Hoeflea sp. 108: one gene and its partner. The protein of the gene in region 2 interacts with the protein of the main gene of each other region in a pairwise test. Links are inferred from orthologs where the notes say so. Each region holds a gene or a part of one and is shown on either strand. Other genes may lie near its edges.

Region 1 (3,956 bases), on a different replicon or contig from region 2:
GTCACGAACACCTCACCATGCTGGTAAGGCGACATCGTTCCCGGGTCGACGTTCAGATACGGATCGAGTTTACGGATGCGCACGCGATATCCGCGTGCTTGCAGAAGAGCCCCTAGGGCTGCTGCGGCTATGCCTTTTCCAAGGGAAGAGACCACGCCGCCGGTGATGAAAACATATCGCGCCATGGGAGTCATCGCTTAACGCGGCCAAATCGATTCCGCCAGAGAAAAATCCGCCGCGTCGGACTTTTCCCTATCTGGCAATACGGTTCTGCGTGCGGGAATGCGCGCAAACAAAAAGGCCGGCGTGACCGCCGGCCCACTATCAGCGTTCGAAGAACGCCTTACATGACGATGACTTCAGAGCCCATCTTCACGCGATTGTAGAGGTCCATGACATGGTCATTGACCATCCGGAAGCAACCGTTCGAAGAATTTGTGCCGATCGTCTGCGGCTGGTTGGTACCATGGATACGGATATGGGTATCCTTCTTGCCCTGGTAAAGGTAGATGGCGCGCGCGCCGAGCGGGTTTTCCGGTCCGCCGTTCATGCCGTCCTTGTACTGGCCGTACTTCTTGGGCTCGCGCTCCTGCATTTCCTTGGTCGGAATCCAGCGCGGCCATTCCTGCTTGTCGCCGATGGTCGCCTTGCCCTTGAACTCCAGCCCTTCGCGGCCGACCGCGATGGCATAGCGGCGGGCCGTCGAGGACGACTCGATCAGGTAGAGGTAACGCGAGCCGGTGTCGACAACGATCTGGCCACGTTCATAGCCGGGGAACGAAACTTCCTGCGGCTCGAAATCGGACTTTACCTTGAACTGCTTCTTGGCCTGCTTGGCCTGCAGCACAGCGTCCAGCGCCCGGGTCTGCGGCAGCATGGCCTGCTGCTGAGGTGCGCTGCCGAAGATACCGCCGAACAGGCCGGCCTGCTTGGGCTTGCCCGGAGCCTCGCTGCGCAGTTCACCGCTGTTGCCCGTGGAAGCCACCTCCATCGCGTCGGGAGCGAGCGGCTCGATAGGCTTCATCACCTCGAGAGGCTGCAGGTTGCGCTTGGCGGGAGCGGCCGAAGCGACCTGTTCGTTCGCCTTCTCGGCCTTCTTCAGACGAGCCAGTTCACGGGCCTGCTCGGCCTTCTGCTTGGCGGCTTCGCGCATGGCCATCTTCTTGGCCTCGAGCATCTTCAGGCGGGCCGTCTCGTTGTCGGCCTTGATCTTGGATTCCAGCTCCTTGATTCGGGCCAGATCGTCGTCGGTCGGCTTCTTCTTTTTCTTGAGCTGCTTCAGTTCTGAGACATCGCTCTTTGCGGCGACGGCAATCACGTCACTTGCAACCCCAGGCTGCGGCGCCTCGACCCTGCCGGCGGGAGTGGCGGCAAGGGCGGCGGTGGAGCTCAGAAGGGAGGCGCAAAGACCGGCGAGTAGGATGCGGCGGAGCTGCATGGCGAAAGATCCCGAACGTTCAAGGCAAATAATGCAACGACAACGTGCGGTGCCCCCGAGGCCCCCGTCCACTTGCCGCGCCCCTGCTATAAGCGATTAGCCGGAGCCGCCTCAAGAGAGGCAACTCCGGCTAAGTGATCGCGAATTCGTGATACAGGCTGATTTGCCGCGACTGTGTTCAAACAACAACAGGTTGCGGCAGGCAGGCTCGATTTAGTTGGGAACCTGCGGCGTGGCAGGAGCCGTGCCCGAAGCAGGCTGCTCGGCCGAACCCGAGGCCGCCGGAGCGGTAGCCGGCGCTGCAGGCTGTTCGGTCGCGGGTGCTGCAGGCGCCGTCGTGCCCGAAGCAGGTGCCGCTGGGGCCGGGGCCGTCGAACCGCCGAGCTGATTGAGGATGCCCTGGCCGTTGCCCGACGGCGCTCCCTGCGTCGCCGGAGCGCGGTCGAGAATGTCGATCGGCTTCTCGCCGTAGCGGGCGATGATCGACAGCGTCAGCGACGTGACGAAGAAGACGGTTGCCAGGATTGCCGTGGCGCGGGTCAGCGCATTGGCGGCGCCGCGCGCAGTCATGAAGCCGGAACCGCCGCCGATGCCGAGACCACCGCCTTCGGAACGCTGCAGAAGCACCACGCCGACGAGGGCGAGCACGACCATCAGATGGATGACGATGATGACGGTTTCCATTGCGCTTCCTGGGATCTTTCCTGACGGGGACTGGCCGGCACGCTAACGCGCCCGGCATTCCGGAGGCGGCTCAATACAATGCTTTGACAGCATTTCCAAGCCCGCCGCCCGAATATGGGGCGACACGCTGCCTTTGCAACGGTCACCCTGGGTTAAATCAGAGCTTGCGATAGGCTTCCGCGATACCGAGGAAGTCGGCAGCCTTGAGGCTGGCGCCACCGACGAGCGCGCCGTCGACATTGGCGATGTTGAGAAGCTCGACGGCGTTCGACGGCTTCACCGAGCCGCCATAGAGGATGCGCATCTTGGCAGCCACCTCGCCGAGCTTGTCGGTCAGGCGTGTACGGATATGCGCATGCGCTTCGGCCACGTCGGCGGCGGTCGGGGTAAGGCCAGTGCCGATGGCCCAGACTGGTTCGTAGGCGATGATCGCATTGGATGGGGTAGCGGTGCCGGGCACCGAACCTTCGATCTGGCGCGACAGCACCTTCAGGGTTTCCCCCGTCTCGCGTTCGGCAAGCGTCTCGCCGATGCAGATGACGGCGACCAACCCTGCCCGCCATGCGGCTTCCGCCTTGGCGCGGACGACATCATCGGTTTCACCATGGTCGGTGCGGCGTTCGGAGTGGCCGACAATGACGTGGCTCGCGCCTGCATCCTTCAGCATCTCGGCCGAGATATCGCCGGTGTGGGCGCCGTTTTCCCTGGCGTGGCAATCCTGGCCGCCCGCCTTGACCGGCGTGCGATGGAGGATTTCCGAGGCGCGCGACAACAGCGTCGACGGCAGGCAGAGCAAAGCTTCGGTGTCGGCGTCGAGGCCGCTCATGAAACCGCCCGCAATGCTCCGCAATTCATTGAGCGATGCGCTCGTGCCGTTCATTTTCCAGTTGCCGGCAACGAGTGGGCGAATTCCTGGAGTCATGTGCTCTTCCCTCGACATCTAACTACGCTCGGGCACCCTCACTACCAAAATCAGGCCACAAAGCAATCGACACTGGCGTCGAAGGACGCTATTGCGCTTCGTTCATGCAGGCGCATGCGAGAATGCGCGAATACGGGATCTGAATATGCTCGAAACGATGCGAAGTGCCGCTGGAACCTGGGTCGCGAAGCTGCTGCTTCTGCTGCTTGTGGTGAGCTTCGCCATCTGGGGCATTTCCGGACGCATGCTACACGAATTCGGCGGCGACAAGGTCATCACCGCTGGCGGCACCTCTGTGTCCGCAGTCGAATATCGCCTCGCCTACGACCGCCAGCTCAATGTCATGTCGCAGCAGTTCGGCCAGCGCCTGACTGCCGAACAGGCCAAGGCGCTCGGCATCGAGAACCAGGTCGTGGCGCAGCTCGTTGCAGGTGCGGTGCTCGATGAGCAGGCGCGCAAGCTCGGCCTCGGCCTGTCCAAGGACCGCCTGGCACAGCTGACCTGGGACGATCCGACCTTCAAGGGTCCCGATGGCCAGTTCGACCGCCGTGCATTCGAATACATCCTGCGCCAGATCGGCATGCGCCCCGAGGACTATCTTAAGAACCGCGGCCAGGTCGCCGTGCGCCAGCAGATCGTCGAGGCCGTTTCCGACGGCATGAAGGCGCCCGACACCTTCCTGCGAGCAGTAGCCCTTTATCGCGGCGAAGACCGCACCGTCGATTACCTCACCCTGCCGAAGTCGCTGGTCGAGCCAATCGCCCCTCCGGCTGCCGACGCGCTCAAGACCTGGTTTGAGGAAAACAAGAAGAACTACGCGGCACCCGAGTTCCGCAAGCTGAGCTATGTCAAGCTTGAGCCCGAGGACATCATGGACCTCGGCTCGGTGACCGACGAGCAGGTTCGCCAGGA
Region 2 (5,242 bases):
TGCGATCCATGGCATAGCCCAACCTGCCGGTTATGCTGCCGAGATAAGTGAACTCGTTGTCGTTGGTTGCAATAGGTCCACCCGCAACTGGAAAGCTGACAATATCGCTTGTTCCGTTGGCCCAGGAATAGGCCAGCTCACCTTCGACGCCGACCACCATCGAGCCCCACTGGTGATTGTAACCGACCTGGCCGCCTAGAAGTGCGCCGCGTGCATCGGGAGATGCCGTCTCAGCTCTGACACCACCTGGCGATAGATAGGCACCTTCGCCGCTGCCTTTGCTGTAGCCGAGTTGGAGCCCGATATATCCGCCTGTCCAGACAAAGGGAGCCCCGACGGAGGTTGGAACAGGCTCTGAAGCGACAACGTCTGCAGCCGAAGCCGTGCCTGCAGCCAATGAGACGAGCACGATAGCAAGCGCGGTAGATTTCATCCCAAGCTCCCCCTTGTTTAGGGGAATGCTATATGCATGATTTGCTTGTGCAAGCAGGAATTGCGTTTGCCGGCTACGGTTGCGCTCTTGGGGTTGCGGTCTTGCAACACTGGCGCGAACAGCTGCTAGCTAGGTGGCGGGAAAGTTGCCGCGCCGCGCGGCTTTGCTCTCCCAACGCACGAAGGCTATCGTCGGCGCGCCCAGCCATGCTCGGCAAGCGCCAGGAAGACTGAGCGCTTCGGCGCTTGGCAGGCGGGCACTCCGTGAAGACATGGAGGCCCTCTATGAGCTTGTCATCTGCACGACCACCTTGCCTTTGGCGTGGCCGGCTTCCAGGTAGGCAAAGGCTTTGGCAATGTCCTGGAAGGGAAAGACACGGTCGATGACGGGTCTGACCGTGTCGTCGGCAATCAGCCCGGCGAGCTCGGTCAGCTCGCTCCCGCTCGGATGCATGAAGAGGTAGCGGTAGGAGACGTGATGTTTCCGGGCCTCCGCGCGCAAGCGGTAGGAGATGAACCAGAAAAGCGTCGCAAGCACGGCACCGCGGCCCAGATCCTTGCGCGCGGTCTCGGGCTCCGGCATGCCGGCAATCGAGACCACTTTTCCGCCTGGTTTGACCACGCCGAACGACTTCATCAGCGTTTCGCCGCCAAGCAGATCAAGCACCCCGTCCATGTCGCGCAACTCTTCCTCGAAGCGTTGCGTCGTGTAGTCGATCACCACGTCGGCGCCGAGTTGTTCGACAAGCGCCCTGCCACGTGGCGATGCCGTCGTCGTCACCTCGGCTCCGAGCCATTTTGCCACCTGAATGGCGAAGGTGCCGACGCCGCCCGCTCCCCCCGGAATGAAGATCCTGTTGCCTTGCGTCACATGGAGTTCGTCGCGAAGTGCCTGAAGTGCCGTGAGGCCTGCGAGGGGCACACCGGCGGCGGCGTTGAAATCGATGGATGCGGGAATTTTCGCCAGAAAACCTTCCGGGACGACGGCATATTCGGCGAACCCACCCATGGCTTCCTTGGGCATGCGGGCGAAGACCCGGTCTCCCGGCACGAATGACGTGACGCCCTCTCCGCATTCCTCCACGACGCCTGCCATTTCATTGCCCATGACGATCGGCAAGGGATATCGCTTGATGACCCTGAGCTTGCCTTCGCGTGTCTTGTAGTCGACGGGATTGAGGCCCGCGGCATGCACCCGCACCAGGACATCGCCGCGAGCCGGCCGTGGACGCGGTATGTCGCGCAACTGAGCGGCTTCCGGGCCGCCATATCCGGTGAGTACAAATGCCCGCATGGTCATGAGCGCATCCGGTGGCCGATTTCCTTTGCCATCATCCTCTACGAGATGAGGCGCTTGGACAATGCCGCGACGCGCCTATCGAGCAGGCCAACACTTCGCTTGGGGTCGGCCAATCGACGTCGTTGTGAAAGAAAAAGCCGCGCAGTGCGCGGCCTTTATTGTTGGTTGTCAGGCGTTACGCCCGCTCTTCCCAGACCTGGACTAGCTCGACGATGGTGCGGACGGCTTTTTCCATGTCCTGGCGGCTGACCCATTCCAGAGGCGAGTGGAAGGCATGGCCGCCGGCGAAGATGTTGGGGCAGGGCAGGCCCATGAACGACAGGCGCGAGCCGTCGGTGCCGCCGCGGATGCTGCCGCGGACAGGCTCCATGCCGGCGCGGCGGATTGCCTCGACGGCGTTCTCGACGATCTCGGGATGGCGGTCGAGCACCACCTTCATGTTGCGGTACTGCTCCTTGACCGTGAAGCTGTAGGACGAGCCGGGGAAGCCCTTCATCACGTCCTTGACGATCGCCTCCAGCATCGCCTCCTTGTCGGCGAGGCCCTTGTCGTCGAAGTCGCGCACGATCAGGCTGATCGCGGCCTTCTCCATCGAACCGCTGACGTTGGTCGGATGGACAAAACCCTGGCGGCCCTCGGTCGTCTCGGGCGCCTGGTCCCTGGGCAGCCGGTCGACGATGGCGCCGGCGATCTTGATGGCGTTTTCCATGCGGCCCTTGGCGAAGCCCGGATGCATGGCCACGCCCTTGATCTCGATGTCGACGCCGTCCGCCGAGAAGGTCTCGTCCTCGATGGTGCCGGCCGTCTCGCCGTCCATGGTGTAGGCGAAGTCTGCGCCGAGCTTTTCGAAATCGACCTTGTCGACGCCACGGCCGATCTCTTCATCAGGGGTGAACAGGATCTTGACGGTACCGTGCTTGATCTCGGGATGGTCGACCAGGTACTGCGCCGCCGCAACGATCTCGGCTACGCCCGCCTTGTCGTCGGCGCCAAGAAGCGTCGTGCCGTCGGTGGTGATGATGTCGTTGCCGATCTGGTTCATCAGTTCAGGATGTTCGCTGACGCGGATGATCCGGGATGTGTCGCCCGGCAGCACGATGTCGCCGCCGGCATAGCTGTTGATGACCTGCGGCTTCACCGCAGTGCCGGTGAAATCGGGTGCTGTGTCGACATGCGAGCAGAAGCAGATGACCGGAACCTGCTTGTCGGTGTTCGACGGGATGGTGGCGTAGACATAGCCGTTCTCGTCGATATGGGCGTCCTTCAGGCCGATCGTCAGCAGCTCCTCGACCAGCACCCGGCTTAGGTCCTTTTGCTTGTCGGTCGAAGGCTGGGTCCTCGAGGCCGCATCCGACTGCGTGTCGATGACGACATAGCGGAGGAAACGGTCGGTCACGGTGTAGTTCATGGCTCAATCCATTGCGGCTTGTCGGCGATGGCGTGTCATAGCCTTCGCCACGCATGGAGTGAATGGCCTGCTCTCAAGTTCCGTCGGGCCAGCTGCCTTATGCCTGTCCGGCCTGCACGACCGTCACCGCGATCATGTGGTAGGCGTCGTCGGCGGTGCAGCCGCGTGAGAGGTCGTTGGCGGGTTTGGCGAGGCCCTGCAGGATCGGGCCGATCGCGTCGGCACCGCCGATGCGCTGGGCGATCTTGTAGCCAATGTTGGCGGCGTCGAGATTGGGGAAGACGAAGACGTTTGCCTCGCCATGCAGTGCCGAGTTGGGCGCCTTGGCCGCGCTTACCGCTTCGACGAATGCCGTGTCGAATTGCAGCTCGCCGTCGATGACGAGATCCGGGGCAGAGGCGTGCACCAGCCTTGTCGCTTCGATGACCTTCGACACGCGCTCGTGCGCAGCGCTGCCATTGGTCGAGAACGACAGCATCGCCACCTTGGCTGTGGCACCCGCCAGCGCTTCATAGGAGCGCGCCGACATGCGGGCGATGTCCGCAAGGCCTGTCGCATCGGGATCGACCACCAGGCCGCAATCGGCAAAGACGAAAGCGCCCTTCTTCACATGGTGCGGTTGGCACAGCATCATCAGGAAGAAGCTGGACACGAGCCCGACGCCGGGTGCGCGGCCGATGCATTGCAGCGCTGCCCGCACGGTATCGGCGGTGGTGGCGACAGCGCCGCCGACCGTGCCGTCGGCAAGGCCCTCGCGCACCATCATGGCGGCAAAGACATGCGGCGAGCGCAGTGCGTCGCGCGCCGCCAATTCGTCGATGCCCTTGGCCCTGCGCAACTGGTGGAATGCCCCGATGAGACGAGGCGTCAGCGACGAGACTTCGGGGTCTTCTGTCTGGAACCCTGCCGGACTTGAGCCGGCTTCGGCGACGCGCCTTTCGATGACGGAGCTGTTGCCGATTAGGATGATCTGGGCGAGGCCCGCGGCCTGTGCCCGGACAGCCGCTGCAACGATGCGCGGGTCCTCGCCTTCGGCGAGCACGATGCGCTTCGGCGCCTTTTTTGCGGCTTCGATGATGCGGTCGAGCGGCTTCATACAGTCCCCCCCAGATGCCGGCCTGCCCGGAAAGCTCCGGGCAGGCCGTGTTGGTGTTGTCAGGCGCGCTGCTGCGGTCGCATGTCGGAGCGCTCAATGCCGGCAACAGGCACCGGTTTCTTCATCGCGTCGCGGCGGAAGGGCTCGCCGAGTTCCTGGTTGAGGATGACCTCGACGAATGTCGTCACCCCATTGACCTGGTCGCCGATCGCCTTGGCGAGTGCCTCCGTCAGCTTCGCCGGGGTGTCGACGACGACGCCCTTGAGGCCGCAGCCCTCGGCGACCTTGGCGTAGCTGAGATTGGGATTGAGCTCGGTGCCGACGAAGTTGTTGGCGTACCACAGCGTCGTGTTGCGCTTTTCGGCACCCCACTGGTAGTTGCGGAAGATCACCATTGTTATCGCCGGCCAGCCTTCGCGGCCGATGGCGCCCATTTCGTTCATCGAGATGCCGAAGGCGCCGTCGCCGGCGAAGCCGACCACCGGCACGTCGGGGCAGCCGATCTTGGCGCCGACGATCGACGGGAAGCCGTAGCCACAGGGGCCGAACATGCCGGGCGCGAGATACTTCCGGCCCTGTTCGAAGCTCGGATAGGCATTGCCGATGGCACAGTTGTTGCCGATGTCGGTGGAGATGATCGCCTCCTTGGGCAGGGCCGCCTGGATCGCGCGCCAGGCCTGGCGCGGCGACATGCGGCCAGCCTCGCGCAGGCGGGCGCTCGCGTTCCACTCGGTGCCGACGTCGTCTTCTTCGTGGTCCATCGACGACAGTTGCTGCAGCCAGGCCGAGCGAGTCTGGTGGATGGCTGCCTTGCGCTGCTCGCGGCCCTCGTTGCCGGCCGATGGCGTCAGCTGTTCGAGGATCTGGCGGGCGACCTGCCGGGCGTCGCCGCAGATGCCGACCGAAACCTTTTTGGTCAGGCCGATGCGGTCGGCATTGATGTCGACCTGGATGATCGAAGCGTTCTTCGGCCAGTAGTCGATGCCATAGCCGGGCAGGGTGGAGA

What was found.
Region 1: the proteins of pepT (region 2) and tpiA interact in binary tests that used the Escherichia coli proteins (3 or more experiments, as listed by UniProt). The link is inferred for Hoeflea sp. 108 from one-to-one orthologs.

What each region holds. Positions count from the first base shown.
Region 1 is NZ_KB890024.1:2,590,451-2,594,406, forward strand. The notes cover bases 1,163-3,956. They hold tpiA (triose-phosphate isomerase), read right to left. Parts: upstream 3,045-3,956; coding sequence 2,280-3,044; downstream 1,163-2,279. Other genes in these bases: B015_RS0112735 (L,D-transpeptidase), read right to left, coding at 1,163-1,438; secG (preprotein translocase subunit SecG), read right to left, coding at 1,652-2,122; B015_RS0112750 (peptidylprolyl isomerase), read left to right, coding at 3,190-3,956. In the rest of the region: B015_RS0112730 (CTP synthase), read right to left, coding at 1-194; more of B015_RS0112735, read right to left, coding at 344-1,162. UniProt on the Escherichia coli protein: Involved in the gluconeogenesis. Catalyzes stereospecifically the conversion of dihydroxyacetone phosphate (DHAP) to D-glyceraldehyde-3-phosphate (G3P).
Region 2 is NZ_KB890025.1:177,028-182,269, forward strand. What follows is about bases 1,025-3,942. They hold pepT (peptidase T), read right to left. Parts: upstream 3,141-3,942; coding sequence 1,908-3,140; downstream 1,025-1,907. Other genes in these bases: B015_RS0126790 (NADP-dependent oxidoreductase), read right to left, coding at 1,025-1,732; pta (phosphate acetyltransferase), read right to left, coding at 3,238-3,942. Also shown: B015_RS32800 (outer membrane protein), read right to left, coding at 1-433; more of B015_RS0126790, read right to left, coding at 716-1,024; more of pta, read right to left, coding at 3,943-4,236; xsc (sulfoacetaldehyde acetyltransferase), read right to left, coding at 4,296-5,242. UniProt on the Escherichia coli protein: Cleaves the N-terminal amino acid of tripeptides.